One region of the Vibrio sp. Vf1514 genome, then DNA from elsewhere that is predicted to be linked to it. Evidence: predicted binding sites of a transcription regulator. Region 1 holds the regulator's gene; the other holds the start of a gene.
The links. Region 1 encodes PurR, which represses purine synthesis genes. Its sites were predicted from a motif close to TNANGNAAACGTTTNCNTNA; they were not measured.
Positions count from the first base shown of each region.

Region 2: a site for PurR is predicted at 2,902-2,921, ahead of ACS18Q_RS05930 (phosphoribosylaminoimidazolesuccinocarboxamide synthase). Genes of this name have one in related genera too.

Region 1 is NZ_CP197267.1:1,854,816-1,859,330, reverse strand. It holds gene ACS18Q_RS08575 (alpha/beta fold hydrolase) at 1-12, shown strand, start outside; gene ACS18Q_RS08570 (putative signal transducing protein) at 54-377, opposite strand; gene ACS18Q_RS08565 (TVP38/TMEM64 family protein) at 379-1,065, opposite strand; gene ACS18Q_RS08560 (TfoX/Sxy family DNA transformation protein) at 1,188-1,778, opposite strand; cyclic di-GMP riboswitch class I at 1,896-1,981, opposite strand; gene purR (HTH-type transcriptional repressor PurR) at 2,141-3,151, opposite strand; gene torD (molecular chaperone TorD) at 3,425-4,072, opposite strand; gene torR (two-component system response regulator TorR) at 4,294-4,515, shown strand, end outside.
Region 2 is NZ_CP197267.1:1,276,407-1,280,921, forward strand. It holds gene ACS18Q_RS05920 (NAD-dependent succinate-semialdehyde dehydrogenase) at 1-239, shown strand, start outside; gene gabT (4-aminobutyrate--2-oxoglutarate transaminase) at 251-1,522, shown strand; gene ACS18Q_RS05930 (phosphoribosylaminoimidazolesuccinocarboxamide synthase) at 1,681-2,784, opposite strand; gene ACS18Q_RS05935 (hypothetical protein) at 3,064-3,459, opposite strand; gene ACS18Q_RS05940 (hypothetical protein) at 3,874-4,068, opposite strand; gene ACS18Q_RS05945 (J domain-containing protein) at 4,235-4,515, opposite strand, start outside.

The DNA of each region.
Region 1 (4,515 bases):
TCAGCGCATTGACACGGCTGTGCCGCGAGTTTTTCATACCGCGTCGTGATTGCTCATTCCGCGGGGTCGTCGATGTGGCCACATTGCCAGCAGATGGCAAACTGGCCTTCGTTGACCTCTCCGCAGTACGTGCAGCGCCAAGGCTGCGTGTCTTGCGCACTGAGTGGACGTTGATAATCCGCAATGATGGCTTGCGCTTTGGCATATTGGGCTTCATCCAGCAGCCAGATATATGGCTCGGTATCCTCACTCAGGGGCAATTCTCCCCGCAGACCAAATAATCCTTCACCCCGCACTTCACACTGAATGTGCGCCTGTTTGAGCAGTTCACACAACAGATGCGCGTCAGTGGGATTGTGAGCAATGTAAATCTTCATCTCAGGCAGCGTCATTTGTTGAGTAGCGCGTGATGCGGTTCATCACCCATTTCATGAGCAATGGAAACAACCCGAGCAACGCAAATGAGAGCAAAACGGCTGGTGAAATGATGCCAGAAAGTGAGTCGATCTGCGCTAGTTGTGTGCCAGCATTGATGTAGACCGCCGTGCCCGGCAACATGCCCAACTGACTGACCCAATAGTAGCGCGTTAGCGCAATCGGGCTTAATCCCATCAGCAGGTTGATCAGGAAAAATGGAAACACCGGGATAAGGCGCAGGGAGAGCAAATAAAAGGCGCCGTCTCGAGCCATGCCTTGATTGACGGCATGGAGTTTGTCGCCAAATCGAGTCTGTACCCACTCTTTTAACAGATAGCGGCTGCTCAGAAACGCCAGTGTGGCACCGATGGTGCTGGCAAATGAGACCAGTAACAGGCTGAGCCAGAAGCCGAATAATGCTGCGCCAAGCAAGGTCACAACGGCTGCACCGGGAATGGAGAACGCAGTGATGAAGACGTAACTGAGAAAGTAGATCAGCGCGGCAGTGACCACATGCTGATCAATATAGTCGGCCAGTAGTGCTTGCTGGGCTTTGGCATTGTCGAGTGTCAGGTATTGGCCAAACGTGGTCGCCAGCGCGACGATCACGGCGATTAAGATGAGGCCCAAAATCAGCTTTTTACTCATTGAAGATTCCCACGAGATGATGGTAATAGGTATACGTAACCAGACAGGGAAAAGCGATCTTTTCTTTCAAAGAAAAAGCACCCGCGAACGGATGCTTTTAGTGAAGTTGCTCTCAAAAAGGTTTACGACAAACGTTGTAACAACTCGTCGCGGCGAGTTTGAGGGATCACCGACCAGTGTTTCCCCTCAATTGCGCCTTCCAGTGCCCATAGCAGTTCTAAGCCGACATCTGAAGAATGTGATTGTCGAACGGCTTTGTATGCTTCTACGGCACCTTTCTCCTGCAGCGCTTCCACCGTTTCGATACCGGCTTTTTTCAGCATCCGTTCGGTCGCAAGGCGCAGGTTAGGGAGATCTTTCAAACGATCGGGTTTCGCCTGGGCTTGAGTCTCTCGCTCAGATTTTGCCACAGTGAGTGCCGATTTAGCGTCATCGAGAATACGGCCCGTGTCTGACCAGCAGTCTTCCGGCAAAGCGAAATACTTAGTCACTACGGGGAATCCGCGTTTTTTGTAAACATAAGGCTCGTAGCCTTGTTGCTTGAATTTTGCGGTTGAAGCGTCGTCGGCGCGAATGTGGAGTCTGTCATTGACCACCAATGCGAACATTGTGTCATCGACAAAAATCCCAAAGCCACCAAACATTGAACGAGATTTAACGCGTCCAAGTTGCTCAAAGAGCCGCATCGAATCTTTTAGTATTGGTTTATCCATGCTGTAAGTCTCGGTGTATTAATTAATACGCCACCAAAGTCAGGTCCGAGAAAGTAGCAAAAGAATGCAATGAGTGTGTCAGTTAGGAGTCAACTTCTTAATATATGCATTTTTGCCATCGGTAACCCCGCTACCTACCCAAAATTGGGTTTAGGCCGGAGGCTTTGCGTCCCACCTTTTCAGATGGTTTGCCCTGTGCGTGACATTTCCTTTAGAAAAGGATAATCAAAAGTTTGAATAAGCATCACATTTACTTGATGTAAATGTGATGTCATTCAAATATATGTCTCTAACTATTGCAACTGAATTCACACGTTTTTTGTATGAGTATGCAACATTAGATAGACAGATTTTCGGCAAAGTTATTGTTTTGTCAAGTCTTTTACGGTGTCGCGTTCAACAATCTCAGGGTGCATCTCGAATATACGGCGCTCGTGCTCTTTATCCTTGATGCGTTCCAGCAAAATTTCGAAGGCGTTTTTACCCACACGGCGTTTCGGTTGGTGGATGGTGGTCAGCGGTGGTGAGAAGTATTCGGCCAGTTCAATGTTGTCGTAACCAATCACCGACATGTCATCCGGAACGCGAATGCCACGTTGTTGTAAGCGGCTGATTAGGCCCAGTGCCATGGTGTCATTGAAACAGAATACTGCGGTCGGACGTTTGTCCATCGCGATGATTTTATCAGCTGCCAGGACAGCGGTATCACATTCAAAGTTGCCTTCCAAAATCCAGTCTTCACGCACGGGCAGATTTGCTTCTGCCATGGCACGGCGGAAACCAGCAATGCGTTCCTGACACGCAGCTTTCACGAAGTGGCCGCTTAGGCAGGCGATATCCGTATGACCTCGATCAGTCAGGTATTTCGTCGCCAGGTAACCCCCTTCTTCGGAGTTATCAATGATTTTGTCGGCTTGTGAGGTTTCTGGGCCCCAGTCCATGATCACTTTGGGAATGTCTGAGTGACTTTCCAGCATTTCCAACAGTTCTTCGGTCAGGTCAGAACACATCACTAGAATGCCGTCCACACGCTTTTCTGCCAGCATGCGGATATAGTCGCGTTGCTTTTCGTAAATGCCGCCGGTGTTACATAGAATCAAGGTGTAGCCCTGACGGTAGCAGTAGCTTTCCACTCCATCGATTACTTCAGAGAAGAAGAGGTTGGTCGATTGCGTCACGAGCATGCCGATGGTGCGAGTGGTGTTGCATTTTAAGCTGCGAGCGACCGCGCTTGGCGCGTAGTTCAGCTCTTTTACCGCTTCCATCACTTTTTCTTGTGTGGTTTCTGCAACAAAACGAGTCTTGTTGATTACGTGAGATACGGTTGTTGTTGATACGCCAGCAAGGCGTGCAACGTCTTTAATCGTAGCCATAGGTTAGTCCTGTCGATGACTGCTGAATGCGAAAAAACTTCGCGCGATCAAGTCCAGCAGCGATTAGGCGGTACACAAAGTGAAGCCTATAAGTAGTAAAAACACAAAAACCGCTTTTAAACAGCGGTTTGCATCTTCAATTCATATTTTTATCGTTTGCGGTCAAGATTCTAGACTGCTACGCGTGAACTCGCAATGAAATTCATCGGATGAGATCAAATGATCATCACAAAGTTCACGGTATATTCGTCAATTTGTGAGCACGATAGCGAACTATTCGTCGGCTAAATAAGCCAAGTCGAGTTCGAGGAATGCCACCAACAGTTCGGTCACCGCGGCATAGAAACCGAATTGATCCAGTGACTGGCAGCGCGTGGCAAATTGGGGCGCCCACCGCATTAAATGGGTTTGAATGAATGCAGCTTGTTCGGCGAATGCGCGCTCCATATGCGCCTCTTTTTCCAGCTCATTACTGCGAATGATGAGGTGGCCTAAAAAGTCGAGTTCAATCGCCAAATGGTCGGCAGGCTCATTCAATGTTTCATGCGTGGTGACGCCGTGTTTTTTCAGCAGTTCAGCCATTGCTTGCGCTGGCGTGTCGTTGAGTAATCCGGTTTGGCCGATGTACACCGAGGCGTAAGGCAGCGCGGAATCTTTATCTGATTTTAAAAACAGATCGCAAAAGTCAGCGGCAAGTTCGAGGCGTGCATCCTCACGGTCCATCAATCGGTTGAGGGCATCCACCAAATGTGTGACGGCAGCGTGCAGCCCGGCGTTTTCGCCCAGCCCGCCGAGGAAGGCGCGAATTTGAGGGGAATGATATTGTTCAATCTCTTTGTCACTGAGCTCTTTACTAAATAAGCTCGACAGCCACCAATAAATTTCGGCACGCTTTTCGTTAAAGACTTTGATTTCCTGCATGGGTTGACTCCGAATACTCTCTTCCTCTAAGTCTAAACAATAATTGTGAATAGCAATAACGCAATGCGTGAAAAAATATGAACAAATAAGTCGGTAAATTAACGGTTTGTCAGGAGATTGCTTTGAATCAATAAACTCTGATGTTTTTGGTTGAGATGCTAGAATTATGACTGTTTATGAATAGAATGACGGGTATTCATAGTGGACATAAAGTGGTGTCAATGAGCTATCACATTTTAGTTGTTGAAGACGACATCGTGACCCGCAGCAAACTGGCTGGATACTTTCAAAAAGAAGGGTATCAAGTGACAGAAGCTGAGAATGGGGTGGCGATGCGTCAGGCGCTCAGTGAGCATGACATCGACCTAGTGATGTTAGACATCAACTTACCGGGTGAAGATGGATTGCTGCTGACGCGAGAACTTCGCAGTCAATCAGATATA
Region 2 (4,515 bases), 580 kb from region 1:
CCAACGACACCATTTACGGCTTGGCGGCGTACTTCTACAGCCAGAACATTGCCCGCATTTGGCAGGTCGCGGAAGCACTTGAATACGGCATGGTCGGCATCAACGACGGCATGATTTCAACGGAAGTCGCTCCATTTGGCGGCGTCAAACAATCCGGCATCGGCCGGGAAGGTGCCAAACAAGGCATCGATGAATATCTGGACATCAAATACCTCTGCTTTGGCGGACTCAAAGGATAAGGAACATAGCGATGAATAACTCTCAATGGCAGGAAAGAAAGCAGCAGGTGATCGCCAATGGTATGGCGAACCTGAGTCCGATTTACGTGGAAAAAGCAAATAACGCGCAGTTGTGGGACATCGAAGGCAATCGTTACATCGATTTCGCTGCGGGGATTGCGGTCAACAACACCGGCCACTCGCACCCGCGCATTGTGGCTGCCGTGACCGCGCAATTGCAGCGTTTCTCCCACACCTGTTCGATGGTGACGCCGTACGCGTCATTCATCGAGCTGGCTGAGGCGCTGACCCGCCGCGCGCCGGGCCCTTCAGAGAAGAAAGCGATCTTTCTGACCACTGGCGCTGAAGCGGTGGAAAACGCCGTGAAAATCGCGCGTGCCCATACTGGCCGACCGGGCGTGATTGCATTTAAAGGCGGCTTCCATGGCCGCACCAACATGACCATGGGACTGACGGGTAAAGTGGCGCCCTACAAGAGCAGCTTTGGTCCGTTCCCGGGCGAAATTTTCCACGTGCCGTACCCAAATGATGTGCACGGTATTTCTATTGAGCAAAGTTTACAGGCGCTGGATGATCTGTTCGCGTGTGATATCGAGCCCTCACGTGTGGCCGCAATCATCTTTGAACCTGTGCAGGGAGAGGGCGGCTTCTACGCCGCTCCCCCAGCGTTTGCTCATGCACTGCGTGAGCTGTGTAATCGTCACGGTATCATGCTGATCGCCGACGAAATTCAGACGGGTTTTGCGCGCACCGGTAAACTGTTTGCCACCGAATATCTGGGCGTTGAGCCGGATCTGATGACCATGGCCAAAGGCATTGCAGGCGGTTTCCCGATTTCAGCCGTGGTGGGGAAAGCACAAGTGATGGATTCGGCAGCGCCGGGTGGCTTGGGCGGCACCTATGCGGGTTCTCCGCTGGGCTGTGTGGCGGGTCTGGAAGTGCTCAAGATCATCGAAGAAGAGCGTTTGTGTGAAAAAGCGCTGGATATCGGTGAAGTGATGACAACTGAACTGAAATCGTGGCAGCAACGCTGGCCCCAAATCGGGGATGTGCGCAATTTGGGCGCAATGATCGCGATGGAGTTTATTGACCCGAACGATGGCAAACCGATGGCCGAACTGACGAAATCGTTGGTGGCTGCGGCGCGCGATCAGGGTGTCATCCTGCTTTCGTGTGGCGTGAAAGGCAACGTGATTCGCTTCCTGCCACCACTGACGATTGAGGCAGACGTCCTGCGTGAAGGCCTAGACAAAGTCAAGCAAGCGCTGAGCACGCTCATCTAACCGATGTTGATTTCATTGAGGCTGTTCGCAGATATGGCCTGATGATCAGAAGAACGCGATGGGTGGGTTTCCATCGCGCTCGCTTGGCCTCGACACCAACAAAAACGGTCCGGCTGAATCAGCGGGACCGTTTTTCTATTTCATGCGGGATGAAACACTTAATCGATCAAACCGTACTCTTTTGCCAGTACGTCGATGATTTCCTGTTTTGGATTCGTGCTCAGCTCAATCGGATGGCCGACGATTTTCTCGGCAATACCCAGGTAAGTGCGAGAGATGTCCATCAGTGATTCTAGAGGCAACGCGTTATCACGTGCGAGTGCTTCACGCTCAGGCATGCGCTCTTTGTTGAGCAGAATGTCTGGATCTGGGAAGTAGTTCAGCAGGAACTGACGGAACCCTTCTTTTGAGTTTTCGACAATCTTACCTGCTTGGTATTCCTGCGCATCCCAAATACGAGATGAGTCAGGCGTGCCCACTTCATCCATATAGATCAGTTTTTCAACGCCATTGGCATCGGTCACGTAGCCAAATTCAAACTTGGTGTCGACGAAAATCTGACCAATCGCTTTCAGCGCATCGCTGATCACGCCAAAGCCTTCTTTCAGCAGTTTTTCGTACAGCGCGATGTCTGACGCTTTGCTGAAGTTGAATGCTGCAAAGTTATCTTCAATGTTCTGACGTGTGATGTTGACGTCATCCGCTTCCGGTACGCCGGGAATGCCTTTCAGAATGCCTTTGGTTGATGGCGTCATCAGCAGCTCTGGCAGCGCTTTATCTTTTTCCAGACCTTCTGGCAGCGCAATACCACAGAATTCGCGTTCGCCTTTTGAGTACGCTCGCCACATCGAACCGGTGATGTACTGGCGGCAAATCGCTTCAATCTTGATTGGTTTGGCTTTTTGTACGATCCACACAAACGGGTGAGGGATGTCCAGAATATGGCTATCGGCTAGGCCATTTTCTTGAAATAGCTTAAACCAGTGGTTTGAAATCGCGTTCAGTGCCGCACCTTTGCCCGGAACCCCGTTGACGCCGCCTTCGGCGTGCCAGATACAGTCAAAAGCAGAAATTCGGTCACTGATCACCATGATGGCCAGTGGCGCATCTTCGGCAACGTTGTAGCCTTTTTCTTTGATCAGGCGACGGCTGTCGTCTTCAGTTAGCCAGTATACCGAGCGGACTTTGCCGCTGTGAACAGGTTGGTTGGTGCGGATGGGGAGGTCGTCATTGACGGCAAGAACTTGGTCAGCAAGGCTCATTTAGACATTCCTATCTTATTTCAAACGTCGTTGAGAGAAGATATCCGTAGCGTAAAAACGGGATGAGATATCAAATACTGAGCGCATCATACCAGAACTATTTTCTGTCGCCAGATAAAAAGCAAACGTTTGCTTAAATAACTCAGTGCTTTGTCTGGTCACTCTATTTTACAGCGGGGGAATGTGAAGATTTGGGGGAATCCGTAAGCACGGCAGAAAAGCCCCCCCGCCGAAACGGAGGGAAAAGACAGTAATAATCATCCTTAATGGAAAGCACAATTAATGGAAAGCGGTCGGCATGCCGGAGAGGAAGAAGACTTCACAGTGATGTTCAGCCGCCAACTGTGCCAGCAATTTTTGGCTGACGATGTCGATGTTGCTTGAGGCCACAATCGCACTGGCGTTGCCGGATTGAATCGCTTTCATCACGATTTCGATTTCGGAGTGAGACTGAGAAGGTTTCATATGAATAATTTTTCCGCACTGTACGTGATGTGCATTGAGCTCATCGTATTGAGGACGCGGGCACTGGGCAGTGTAAAGAATCCACTGTTGCTGCTGCGATAAATTAGCCAGGCGAGACATCATGCCGGTGTTAGCCCCTTGTGGGGTGTAACGGGTGGTGTTGTAAGTGTGGTTTACAAAACGTGTGGTCTTGAAATCTGCGTGAAGCATAATACTGTCCTTTCATACATGCTGTATGTGTATACAGTATTATCAAATGCGGTACTGATCAAGTGATAATTCGCTTATGGAATGCACGAATTCAAATCAGTGATGCGTAGTTTTTAATTTATCCTATTGATTATATTTATTATTTTATTGAATTTGGTTGTGTGTTTTTTGTTCGCTAAGTGCGATGTTTTGTGATCGCGGTGGTGCTTTATGGTGACGCGAATACTGTTCAACGACCTGTACAACAGGCAAACCCCTGTATAGAAATCCAAAGGAAAACGGAGACGAGGCTTCATTGCGCGTGTTTGACGACGGAGATCGGCAGAGATAAAAGAAGAGACGAAAAAAGAAGACAAGAACATATGCGGAAGGACGGCGATCAAAAAAGCGCCATCCTGGCGCTCTTTTCTCGGGTTAAGGTCTGAATGCGGCCTGCTGGGCTCGACGCTCTCGCAACGCTTGCTCGGCAATATTAAATTGTCGTACATCCATACGCGCAAATTCATTGCATTTAGCACAAGAGTAGTGTGATTTACCGTCGATATATTCGTGTTTAGTCAGCAGGCTGGGTTGTTTACACCAGTCGCAAATGCCTTCGATTGTGAACATGTTTTCTCCCCACCTGATTCAGGTGTTTAATTCGCGGCGAATTATCGCATAGTCAACTGGGGTAAGTTAAGTGTTTGTTATGGATCTTGCGAGAGTAATCGATTGCGCCATAAGGGCTGCGAGCAATCATGGGAAATTAATATCAGAATAATGAATGTTGAATTAACTATTTATTAACATGGTTAATAATAATCTTTAAGGCGCCGTTCAGACGCTTCATTTCCTCTTCGCTGCCCTTCATGTCGGGATGGTAGATTTTCGACAGTTGTTTGTATCGCACTTTGATGCTGCGTTCATCGGGAAGCTGGCTGGGATGAAAACCAAACATCGCACAGGCCAGTGATAACTTATGATCCTGATTTAGATTGGCTTGCGCGTTTTGCAGAGATTTCAGTTCGCGATAGAGGGTTTCTAACTGGCGCTTTTGTTGTTTAACGATGCCGGATT